4 regions of the Paenibacillus sp. S25 genome follow, and region 1 is predicted to be linked to each of the others. Evidence: riboswitches for the same ligand, from Rfam matches in the RefSeq annotation. Region 1 holds a riboswitch; each other region holds the start of a gene.

Region 1 (3,121 bases):
ATTCTGTTTAGGTACAAGGTAAATATCATCAGCATAAATGGTGTATTCTAACGGGTGATCCTTCAAGGAGACCGCTACCGCTTCTCCCTTGACCGGATAAAGTGGATATTCAAATCCAACTTGCGCTAGCAATTTCATGCTATCCAAGCCTCCGGCAATAATGACCTGATCGCACGAAAAAAAGCCACTATCTGTTCGGACACCGCAAACTCGACCATCCTGCATGACCAGTTGCTCTGCCTGTGTACCAGACCATACCGTTGCCCCCAGCACCGCAGCAGCACCTGCATAAGCACGACAAAGCTGGACAGGAGCCACTTGTGTCTCCTTTGAACGATATATTGCCCCGATCGCTTGTTCATCCAAACCTGGAATTCGTCGGGCCAATTCCCTCGCATCCCACCAGATAGGACAATCATCCTCTCGCGTTTTAGCAGCTTTCCAGCGTTTTTGGCCTTCAGTTTCCGTACGGAAAGGGGTCACAAATCCTTCTGTACGGAATTCTACCGAAATACCTGACAAACGCTCCAGATCACAGACAAGCTCAGGGAATGCGTCTCGACTTATGCGAGCAAATCGTGCCAGCTCAGAGTCGATGAACTCTTCACTTTCCGCTGCCAGCATTCCAACCGCTGCTCCTGAGGCTCCCTCACCCGGGATCAATCGTTCCAGCATGATCGTACTTCTTCCCTCCTTGGCCACATGATAAGCAATGGAACTGCCGATGACACCTCCACCTATGACCAAGCATTCAGCGTGTCCTATCGCTCTTGCCTCCGTGTGTATCTTTAGCATTGGTCCCGTGTCTCCTCTCCATAAACCATTCTGCTTTCAGCTTGCCTTTACTCTCGTTTTTTCGCTACAGGCTGTGAACTACAAGATCTGCCATTCGCCTGTATTCCATCGCAGCTGCAACAGGCGACTCAGCCTCCCATATACCAGACATCACCGCAATACCGCTTGCTCCGGCCCTATAAAGCTCCGGGATATGGTGCGGTTGTATGCCGCCCAGCGCGATCACCGGAATGTTCGACAGCCTGCAAATATGTTCAAGCTGAGCTAAACCCCGCGGTACAATACCGGGCTTACAATGGGTCTCATATACGTGACCATAAAGTACATAGTCCGCTCCTGCCCGCTCGGCAGCCTGCGCCTCCTCCAATGAATGCACAGATGCTCCACAGCGTGTACCCTTTGGAAGAAGGCTTTTCACATCCGCAACGGGTAATCCATTAGCTGGTAGCTGGACGGCTCCAACCAAAGTAAGTAAAGCTACATCCACACGATCATTTACTACAATTTGTTGCAAAGGAACTTCCTGCTCCACCATGCTGCGAGTCAAAGAAAGCAATGCAGAGGCACCATTTTGTTTCAAACGTGCGTGTACATAATGAACATACGGACAAATCACAGCAGCCACTTGGGCGGCTTGTCCAAAAGTGCCCTTTTCCATCGAAATTGCGTGTAATTCGATTTTCTCTTCACCTCACATTGGACTAGAGGATCTATGCTTAGTCAGCCACGTCTACCAGCAGAAATGAAAGGGGATTGTATGTGAATCGTCTACGGAAGCTCGAACAACTTAAAATGAACGAAACGCAAAAAAACCACTTCCCCAAGGAAGTGGTTTAACGAACGTCCAATAATCGAACGGACAATGATATCCGTATACGTGTATCGTCCCACGCACAAACAAAATAAAGATGGTGTTGCCTTGTTTGTACGGCGCTCACTTCCCTACGCTGGCATAACCCAGATCAGGTGCAAAGGGTCCGAAATCCATTTATTCCGTCTCAGCCGCATGGGCGGCTCCCCTAGTGTGACTATTTTATTGTATAAGCTAAAGATAGCTTAGCATATTTTCCTAATTCTGCAAACCCCACTTCGTGTGAAATATGCAGAATTGGATTTAGCTGATTTTAGTTAACTTTACTTGACCACTCTTCCACATTCCACGTTTTGGTTACCCAATCCTCGTAAAAGTCCGGTTCGTGAGACACAAGCAAAACGGTCCCTTTGTATTCCTTCAAGGCACGTTTCAGCTCATCCTTAGCTTTAACATCCAAGTGGTTGGTAGGCTCATCGAACAGTACCCAGTTGCTTTCACGCATTAACAGTTTGCAAAGACGGACTTTAGCCTGTTCTCCACCACTGAGCGCAGATAGCGGACGCGTGATATGCTCATTCTTTAAACCGCAACGCGCCAAATGCGCTCGTACTTCATGCTGGTTCAAATGCGGGAATTCATTCCACACATCGTCAATCGGTGTAATTTTCTCCGCCTTTACTTCCTGCTCAAAATAAGCGGGCTGCAAAAAATCACCTTGATAGGTTTTTCCACTGATTGGTGGAATTTTTCCCAGAATGGTTTTGAGCAATGTCGATTTACCAACACCGTTGTAGCCGACAATTGCAATCTTTTCACCACGTTCAATCGTCATGGACATTTTAGGCAATAGGGCATGCGTATAACCAATCTCAAAATCAATACCCTCAAATACCGTCTTTCCGCTCGCACGTGCTTCTTTGAATTGAAAGGTTGGCTTCGCAGCTTCTTCAGGCTTATCAATACGTTCGATCCGATCAAGCTGCTTTTCACGGCTCTTTGCTCGGCCTGATGTAGATGCACGCGCCTTATTACGCTGAATAAAATCTTCCTGTTTCTTAATAAAGTCCTGTTGCTTCTCATAAGCATCAATATGCTGAGCCTTGTTCAGATCTGCCATCTCAAGAAACTTTTCATAGTTAGCTGAATAACGGGTCATCTTGGCAAATTCAAGATGGTAAATAACATTAACGACCTGATTCATAAACTCAGTATCATGTGAAATAAGAATAAAAGCATAGGGATAATCCTTCAAATAGCGCGTAAGCCATTCGATATGCTCGACATCCAAATAGTTGGTAGGCTCATCCAGCAGCAGGACATTTGGCTTTTCCAACAGCAACTTAGCAAGAAGCACCTTTGTCCGTTGCCCGCCGCTAAGTGCAGATACATCCCGATCCAGTCCTATGGCCGAGAGTCCCAGTCCATTCGCCATTTCTTCAACCTTCACATCAATGAGGTAAAAATCCCCCATATCCAGTTGCTCCTGAATTTCACCCATCTGTTCCAGCAGCA
Region 2 (3,121 bases), 2.2 Mb from region 1:
CACCGTTCTGTTGCGTCACCGCTTCACTCCAACGTGGCGAAGACGATTCATTCCATACTCCCGGATACCACACACCGTACTCGGACAATGCCTGCCGATGCACATGAAATACTTCTTCCGCCCTTCCATCCGCAATAATCTCCCCTTGAGCAGAAAGCACTACAATCCGGTCCACATCATGGACAATTTCATTAATTTTATGCTCCACGATCACCAGTGTCTGGTCTACCGAAATGTTGCGAATGGTATCCCACACCTGTGTAGTGCCTTCCTCGTCCAACAAAGCCGTGGGCTCATCCAGAAAAAGCACTTCTGGCTCCATAGCCAGCACAGACGCAATCGCCAGCCGCTGCTTCATTCCCTGTGACATGCTGCCAATGGGCATGTGTATATCCTCCGTCGATAGACCAACCTGCATCAGCAGCTCGCGAATACGGGATCGCATCTGCTCACGAGGAACCTGATTATTTTCCAACACAAAAGCCAGTTCCTCATCTGCATATGACATACAGAACTGCGTATCAGGATCTTGAAATACAATACCTGAGACACTTGGGATTACAGCAGCATCGCATTTCATAGGCACTTCTATCGTGCGTGGAATCAGACCGCTTAGCACTTGGAGCAGCGTTGATTTACCGCATCCACTCGGTCCCAGTAGCAGCAGCTTTTCTCCCTTGCGGACAGACAAAGACATATTGTGAAAAAGCAGCTCCTGCTCACCGGGGAATTTCAACCGAAGACGGGTGATCGAAGCCACCACATCTTCGGTTGCCTGGCTCATCAATCCAGCCCCTTATAATCTTGTTCCGTTGCAGGCCTCAAACTTCGCGTAACTCCGGTTACCTCCAATGCCTTAGCCAGATAGAAAGCGAATACCCCGGCAATCACAATGCTGCCAATCATGCGAAAACCAATATACAAAACATAGTTCCAGGTCGAAAGCTGATCAATATACCCGTAGCTGAAGTCTAAAATTAGAGAAGCGACAGCCGCCCCAGCCGCAGCTAGCGAAGCAACCCACAGGTTTGCGTTCCGATACAGAAAAGCCGCAAAAAACAGCTCCGCCCCCAAGCCTTGCAGCAGGCCATAGTACAAAGTGGACATCCCCCATTCGCTTCCCAAAAAAGCACTGACCGTTGCCGCTGCCACCTCTGCCAAAATTGCAACACCTGGCTTGCGAATGATGAGATAAGCAAACGTGCCTGCCATAAACCACATGCCATACATCAGTTGCTCGGCGTGTAGACCAAATGGTTTCATTAAATCATAGGCAGGTCCCCATATTTTGTAGACTAACCCGAACACAACAGCGATCACAATCGTGACCAAAATATCAGTCAGCTTCAACCCTTTGGACGCTCTTACAGCAGTATTCATTATTGCGTGCTCCCCTTTTTCCTTATAATTGGCCTCTTGGCCATAAAAAAAAGCTTGTCTGGAGCTGAATCTCCAGGCAAGCTTTATGCGCAGTAAAAGGTGAAGTACCATACAAAACATCATTCGTCGATATGCCTTATATAACCAGTAGTCTAAGCTTCTACACTGATACCAAGCCAAAGTCAGGATCAAGGTAAAATGCTAGGACATACATTGAATCTATCGACAACCGCAAAACAAGCGGCATTCCTGTATAGTGTTCTTGGTTTCTCTACGCTGGCATTACCCAGATCAGATTTCACGGTCAGTGGCAAGGGCCACCCTCTCAGCCTGACTTTCTCAAGCTCCCGACAATGCTTTTTTAATTCACTATAATATATACCACATCTATGGCTTTGACAATCCTATAATCCGAAGAAACGTTTGGCTGTCTCCGTCGTGGCGATTTCGATCTCCATCATGCTTCGGCCTGTACATTCGGCAACCGCAGCAGCAATGTGAGCGAGATACATCGATTCATTACGCCCTTCTTTGGGCTTCACGGGCAAATTACGCGGGGTCAAAAATGGAGCATCTGTTTCAATCATCAGACGGTCCAAGGGAATATCTCTGACCAGTTCACGCAGATGTTTGCCACGCCGTTCGTCGCAAATCCAGCCGGTGATCCCGATATACAGTCCCATTTCTACATACCTATGCAATTCCTGTTCCGTGCCGGTAAAACAATGCACTACCGCTTTATCGACAAGCCCTTGATACTCCCGAAGCATAGCGACAAAATCCTCATGTGCATCTCGTTCATGCAAAAATAACGGCATATTCAGCTCACCCGCCAGTTGGATTTGCTCGCCAAACCATCGGCGCTGCACATCACGCGGCGAAAAATCACGGTTATAGTCCAATCCGCATTCCCCTATGGATACGACCTGCGGCTGACTCGCCAGCTGGCGGAGCTGCTGAATCGTATCTGCGCTGCAGTCTTTGGCATCATGGGGATGCACGCCAGCTGTCGCATACAGCTTGCCCGGATAACGTGCTGCATACTGAGAAGCCTCCCGACTGCTGCGGACACTGGTCCCGGTAATAATCAGGGGTGAAATTCCTACAGCTGCGGCTCTCTCTACCACCTGTTCCCGATCCGCATGAAACGAACGGTGCATCAAGTTCACGCCAATATCAATTAACGGTGTACCCCTTTCCATCTCAATCCCTCCTTCGCAAACTACAATCTCGGATCAATCGGCTCCGATTCCAGAGATAGCGCGGCAAGGACGCATTCATGAATACGATCTACCGTATCCTTGCGGACAAAACGTTCCACGGCTTCCATACCAAGCGCTCCCTCCATCAGGGCATGACGCTCCTTTTTGTTCGTTCGACGCTGCTTCAGACGCTTTAAATTCTCAGAGGCAAGATAATCCATACCGTAAATGATGTGCAAATACTTCCGGCCTCTCACCTTGATTGCAGGCTGAATCATCTTGTCCCGATTTTTCATCAAAAAGCGTTCCGGCTTGATCACAATCCCCTCATGACCATCCTCTGTCATCTCGTTCCACCAGCGAATGACCTCTTCCTCGCTTGCTTCGTCCGTGATAACGCGATACTCTGTCTCCATAAACAGAGAAGACAGCCCAGCCAGCTCCCGGTTTTGCTCCATATGCCAAATATGAGAATGGCCGAAAAAAGTCTTTCCGCTGTGTGCCAGCGTATGGAACGGTGCGATACGAATTTCATCCAG
Region 3 (3,121 bases), 2.7 Mb from region 1:
TTCTCGGTCAGCTTGTTCATGCTGATGCCTTGTGGGTTATGTGCGATTTTGATCTGTGAAATGACGCTGGGACTGCCCGCTTCCGTCAAAGCCTCGTGCATTTCTTTGACCACTTTCAGCAACTCGTCGAGCTCGCCCTCCATGGTCGTATCCAATGGATTCACTTGATGTTTGACGCCGGAGCGCTGAATGACCTCAATCGCCTTATCTACATACGGGTAAGAGTCCTCATTATTAGGAGTTTTAGGGATTACTTGAATACTGAGCAGTGTGTTAGCCATGCAAATTCACCTGTCCTTTATTTGGAGTGTTTTAGAGAACATAGGGTGGTTTAAGGCGTTTGAGACCGCTCCGCGTTTCATTTGATCTTACGATCGCTGTTGCCATGGGATTCTTTGAATAAATTTTAAAAGTTAAGAATCCAACGGCAAAGGCGAACGCTGCGCTTCTCCAGATTCAAATGAACCGCTCCGCTGCCAACCGCCTTAAAAGCACCCTGTTTTTAAAGCTGGTTTGTGTGGCATTATTAACACACAAGCGCACCTACTTAGCGCTTAGATAATATGAAAAACTAAAGAATAAACCAAGTGGAACGAGAACGAAGTGGGCGGAATGGTGCTGTACAAGCGTTAGCGTTCGCCTTTGTACCCAGATTTCAACCTCTGGATATTCATAAAAGAATTCTGGGTACAACAGCGATGGGAGGCACCATCCGACTGCCTAGTGGCGCTTCGTTCACTTCTCTAGTTCGGTCTTATTTTGCGTTTTAACAAATGGTCAGCGCTTGGGCAAGAAGTCATTTGTGAAGGCTTTATCGACTTCCAAAGGCTTGCTGAGCAGCTTGCGTTCGTACATCCAGTCCGAATAGTTTTGCCATACCTCTGCTTTTTGCACGCCCCATTGCGCGGCATCGTCCTGATAACGCGGGCTTAGCCATTTTTGGCTGGCGAGCACCAGTTTTTTATCCAGCTCTGGTACAGCTTTGCTTAAGATGTCCGCGGCTTCTTCTGGATGGGCGATAGTGTATTCATAGCCTTGTGCGGTAGCGTCCATGAACGCTTTGACCAGCTCTGGATCATTTTTTATCGTCTGTTCGTTGCTTACAATTACAGGCGTATAGTAATCAAGGCTTTTGGAATAATCTTTTACATACAGCATATCCAATGGCTCACCTCGAAGCTCGGCTTCGATTCCGGTCCATGCATAGAAAATCCAAGCAAAGTCAATATCCCGCTTCACGGCTGTAAAATAGTCTGCATTGCCCATGTTGACGATCTTCACTTTGCTCACATCGCCTTTGTTTGAATCCATGATGGATTTCATGACCGCTTCTTCTACGGGAGAGCCCCAACCGCCGTATTTTTTACCTTCAAAATCTTTCGGGCTCTTAATTCCGCGATCTACTGGGGCTGCGAAGCCTGAGGTATTATGCTGAATCACCGCAGCGATGGATACAAGCGGCACACCTTGCGTACGAGCTTGTGTGACGCCTTCTTGGTAGCTAATACCAAAAGGTGCAGCATTAGAAGCAACCATTTGATCGGCTCCGCCTGAACCAGGTTGAACAATTTGGACATTCAAACCCGCTTTTTCGTAAAATCCTTTGTCCTTAGCGACATAGAGTCCCGTATGATTCGTATTGGGTGTCCAGTCGAGCACGACTTTAACATCTTTGAGCCCCTTTGCCGGAGTAGACGTTTGGGTGTCGGTAGCGGGAGCCGCTTCTTGGGATGTGGGGGCACTTCCACCGCAAGCGGTCAGGGTCAGGGCCATGAGCCACAGACTGATCAGTCCCAGGCTTAACATTTTCATGCGCTTCATCGTTGTGTTCTCTCCTTTAATTACCCGTTATCCGTCCAATCAGACAGCTTAAGTTCCCCATTTTCTAAAAATAACATCTGCCGGACGCGATCTTTCCAACAACATAATCTTCAATAAAAAAAGCGCCCCGAGTTTCCGGGACGCTTGCGCTTGTATATACCAAAGTAAGGGATGGTCCTATGTAAAAAAGGCACATCTTGCTTAAGCATTCCTACGCTGGCATTACCCAGATCAGGTTGTAAGGGTCAGTGTCTTGGGACACACTCTCAGCCGGCCGATTCCAGCACCCCTGGCATTGTATGGTTTAATGGGTTCATTTATTCGGGTTTACTACGACGATTATATGCCTTGAATGCGGGTCTGTCCAGCATGAAGGGAGAGATGACGGTTCATTTGCCGAACGACAGGGTACACTTTTACTGTGAGCTTTGATCTGAAAATGAGCATGAATCAATCCGATTCGATCGGGTCATGTTATTTTCAGAACAGCTACGCAAGTAGGTTCAGATGGGCTGGTGCCCAATGGCGTGGCCGTAGAGAATTCTAATTCGTGAAAAGGAGTTGTTGTACTGTGGGTAAAACGGAAACATTGGATCGCAACCAACTGGAACAAGCCATTGTGAAGGCTTTGGATAACAACAAATTTTGCTCGTTAGGTACGGTAGAGGGTGGCAAACCGAAAGTACGCTATATGGCCCTTTTTAACGATGGAATGAACATTCATCTGGCGACAGATCGAAAAACACATAAAGTGGATGAGCTAAAAAACAATCCGAATGCTTATCTGCTGCTGGGTTATGAAGTTGGCGGTACGAAGGAAGTCGTAGAAGTGGAGGCTACCGTCCAGATTACAGCTGATGAGGGGCTGCGCAAACAAGTGTGGAACGATTCCTTGAAGGAATGGTTTTCCGGACCGGATGATCCCGATTATGTCATTCTGGACGTGAATCCGACACGCATTGAGTATGTGGGTCAGCAAACTGAGCGCCAAGTGTGGAATAAATAATAAGAATATAAATCGACAAACCAGTGAATCTCCGAGTTTTTAAGGAGGTTTGCTGGTTTTTATTTTTTGAGAAAATTAATTATTTTTTCATAAATAATTTAAGTAAATGACTACTCTTTTGCCTGGCGTTGGATTAAAATAGAAATGGTGGGTTCAAGGCTTACATATATGTGCAAAAGTATGTATATGAGGCATACACCTTAATGAGGAGGGGTATATTTTGTTATTTCGTAAAAATTGGTTTAAAGGGTTTACAGCAGCAGTTGTAGCTTGTAGTATGCTGGTGTTTTCAGC
Region 4 (3,121 bases), 2.4 Mb from region 1:
ACAACGTGCTTGAACCGCAGCAGACGGGGATTAAAGAGTGGGGTGGACGGCTCCTGAACAGCGGTCTGTAGCTGAGAGTTGCGCTGGGATGTCGAAATCATGTAAGAGCCTCCTTATATAAAATTGATCTTCGTTTCATAGAATATAGGTATAATTCCACTTGAAAATGATAGTGTAGATCCGTATAGATACCTATTATCGTATGATGGGGATTATCCAAAGTCAACGCCTGAACCGGAAAAGTAAAAATGATGCAAAGAATTGTCGATGTTTGTTCTCGTTCTGTAATATGGTTGTCACAAAAACATCGGTTTACAGTAGCCGCGACTATTCTATATAATTTATGTAACCATGTTTCATAGTGTGAAACGAATATGGATACAAGAGGAGCGGTTCACGATGGAAGACCGTAAATTAACCGTTCGCGCTGTAGAGCGTGCACTTGATATACTGCTGTGTTTTACCGCAGATTCGGATCTTGGCCTGACGGAGATTGCCTCCAAAATTGGTCTACATAAAAGCACGGTTCATCGGCTGCTGACTACGTTGGAGGATCGGGGCTTTGTCGTTCGGAATGCCGAAACGGAAAAATATCGACTTGGCTTCCGCATTTGGGAGCTATCCACGCATTTGTCCCAAAGTGACGAGCCGGCGGTGTTGTTACAGCCTGCAATGGAAGGATTACGTGACCGTTTGGGCGAGACGGTCAGCTTGTACTTACGGGACGGCAGCATGCGTATTCGCATACAAGCCGTGCAGAGCAATCAGGCGATTCGCAGGGTCGCGCCTGTAGGTGCGCGTATGCCGCTTGCTGTAGGGGCCTCCAGCAAGGTGCTGGCAGCCTTTATGCCGCCGCAGGAGCTGGAAGCTCTGCTAAGCGGGGATGAATGGCCGCCCTCGGTAGACCCGGAGGTCTATAAAGCCCAGCTACAGGACATCCGCGAGAAGGGCTATGCGACCAGCTATGAAGAACGGGAGCCAGGGGCTGCTGCTGTGGCTGCGCCAATTGTAAACCGGAAGGGACAGGTCACTGCGGCTTTATCTGTATCCGGTCCGGTCAGTCGGCTTGCACCCGAGACGCTACATGACTTTGCTCCGATTTTGATTGAAGCGGCGAAGGAAATGGGGCTTATGCTTCCGTAACAAGAATGAACACAGTTGAAGCAAGCAGAGTGATTTGATGGGGAGTGTCTCCTTGGTAAAGTGAACCTAGAAGGGTTGCCAAAGCTATAAATTTAAAGTAGTCTGGTAAGGATGGCGGGATGTCTGTTATAGCCGCCTCATGTGAATAGAAGTATCACAGTTACTGGGGGAGCCTGTAATGCCGGGCTGAGATGGAATCGTGCAAGATTCCGGACCCTTTGCACCTGATCTGGATCATACCAGCGTAGGGAAGTAATCGGCCAATGAAATGTATACGCGGCTGCTGTCTACGGTGACGCATTGGAATAGGATTATTCCACATGCGTACTGTCTGGATAGCTGCCTCGTTAGATTAGCCGGTTCCCTAGGGAACCGGCTTTTTTGCATAGATCAGCGCCACCCTGGGAATGGTTCCGGATCGGTGTGTCATTTCATCGAAACGGGAGGAATGGACAATGAAGCCGACAGAAGCAGAAGGAACAAAAGGAACAGAATTGAAATCAAACGAAGTAAGATTGGTAGGAACAAAAGAAGTTGAGGTAGAGAAGACAAACGGGGATCAAGCCAATGGGGTAACGCCCTTTCCAGGGAGCCGTAAGGTATATATTCAAGGCTCACGGCCGGACATTGCCGTGCCAGAGCGCGAAATTGCTCTTCATCCTACACATACGCCGCAGGGCACGGAGCATCATGAGCCATTGCGTGTATATGATACAAGCGGTCCCATGACTGACGAAGCCTATCAGGTCGATATCCGTCAGGGCCTGCCTCCATTACGGCGAGCTTGGGCACTGGAACGGGGCGATGTGGAGGCTTACGAGGGACGCGCTGTACAGCCGGAGGATAATGGACTGAAAACTGGCTTCAAACGGGAGACAGTGGAATTTCCCGGCGTGACCAACCGTCCGCTTCGTGCTTCGCAAGGTCGTACAGTGACACAAATGCATTATGCGCGGCAAGGGATCATTACGCCAGAAATGGAATTTGCGGCGATCCGCGAAGGGGTGGAGCCTGAGTTTGTACGGCAGGAGTTGGCGGCTGGACGAGCCATCTTGCCTTCGAATATCAATCACCCGGAAAGTGAGCCAATGGTCATTGGGCGTCATTTTCACGTGAAGATCAATGCGAACATTGGCAATTCTGCGGTTACCTCCTCCATCGAGGAGGAAGTGGAGAAAATGACCTGGGCTGTGCGTTGGGGCTCGGATACAGTTATGGACCTGTCCACAGGCCGTAATATCCATACAACACGTGAATGGATCATTCGGAATTCTCCTGTACCAATTGGGACTGTGCCGCTCTATCAGGCACTTGAAAAGGTGAACGGCGAAGCAGAAGCGCTGACGTGGGAGCTGTATCGCGATACGCTGATTGAGCAGGCGGAGCAGGGAGTGGACTATTTTACAATTCATGCGGGTGTATTGCTGCGGTATATACCGATGACGGCGAATAGAATGACGGGAATTGTATCCCGTGGCGGGTCGATCATGGCAGCCTGGTGCCTTGCGCACCATCAGGAGAATTTTTTGTATACACATTTTGAAGAAATCTGCGAAATTATGAGAGCCTATGATGTGGCCTTTTCTCTCGGGGATGGTCTACGTCCAGGTAGTATCTATGATGCGAATGATGAAGCACAGTTTGCAGAGCTGGAAACGTTGGGCGAGCTAACGCAAATCGCATGGAAGCATGATGTTCAGGTCATGATTGAAGGGCCAGGACATGTCCCTATGCATAAAATCAAAGAGAATGTGGATTTACAAATGGAGATTTGTAAGGAAGCTCCTTTCTATACCTTGGGGCCGCTCACGACGGATATTGCCCCCGGATATGATCATATTACTTCAGCCATCGGGGCGGCGATGATCGGTTGGTTCGGGACGTCCATGCTGTGCTATGTTACGCCTAAGGAGCATTTGGGTCTGCCCAATAAGGATGATGTCCGCGAGGGTGTCATTACCTACAAAATTGCGGCACA

What was found. A riboswitch is a leader RNA that binds a small molecule or an ion and turns the genes downstream of it on or off. The one in region 1 is predicted to bind thiamine pyrophosphate.
Region 2: linked by a shared signal. The riboswitch ahead of KAI37_RS04485 (ECF transporter S component) and the one ahead of KAI37_RS13510 (thiamine phosphate synthase) in region 1 are both predicted to bind thiamine pyrophosphate.
Region 3: linked by a shared signal. The riboswitch ahead of KAI37_RS02220 (ABC transporter substrate-binding protein) and the one ahead of KAI37_RS13510 (thiamine phosphate synthase) in region 1 are both predicted to bind thiamine pyrophosphate.
Region 4: linked by a shared signal. The riboswitch ahead of thiC (phosphomethylpyrimidine synthase ThiC) and the one ahead of KAI37_RS13510 (thiamine phosphate synthase) in region 1 are both predicted to bind thiamine pyrophosphate.

The regions. Positions count from the first base shown of each region.
Region 1 is NZ_CP073683.1:3,162,086-3,165,206, forward strand. Features, by position in the region: gene thiO (glycine oxidase ThiO) at 1-795, opposite strand, end outside; gene KAI37_RS13510 (thiamine phosphate synthase) at 860-1,453, opposite strand; TPP riboswitch at 1,718-1,826, opposite strand; gene KAI37_RS13515 (ABC-F family ATP-binding cassette domain-containing protein) at 1,920-3,121, opposite strand, start outside.
Region 2 is NZ_CP073683.1:992,114-995,234, reverse strand. Features, by position in the region: gene KAI37_RS04490 (ABC transporter ATP-binding protein) at 1-784, opposite strand, end outside; gene KAI37_RS04485 (ECF transporter S component) at 784-1,380, opposite strand; TPP riboswitch at 1,631-1,740, opposite strand; gene KAI37_RS04480 (TatD family hydrolase) at 1,785-2,582, opposite strand; gene KAI37_RS04475 (polynucleotide kinase-phosphatase) at 2,603-3,121, opposite strand, start outside.
Region 3 is NZ_CP073683.1:495,490-498,610, forward strand. Features, by position in the region: gene KAI37_RS02215 (MTH1187 family thiamine-binding protein) at 1-281, opposite strand, end outside; gene KAI37_RS02220 (ABC transporter substrate-binding protein) at 778-1,821, opposite strand; TPP riboswitch at 2,013-2,122, opposite strand; gene KAI37_RS02225 (pyridoxamine 5'-phosphate oxidase family protein) at 2,393-2,827, shown strand; gene KAI37_RS02230 (bifunctional 2',3'-cyclic-nucleotide 2'-phosphodiesterase/3'-nucleotidase) at 3,048-3,121, shown strand, end outside.
Region 4 is NZ_CP073683.1:807,421-810,541, forward strand. Features, by position in the region: gene KAI37_RS03600 (alpha/beta hydrolase) at 1-101, opposite strand, end outside; gene KAI37_RS03605 (IclR family transcriptional regulator) at 400-1,143, shown strand; TPP riboswitch at 1,299-1,411, shown strand; gene thiC (phosphomethylpyrimidine synthase ThiC) at 1,599-3,121, shown strand, end outside.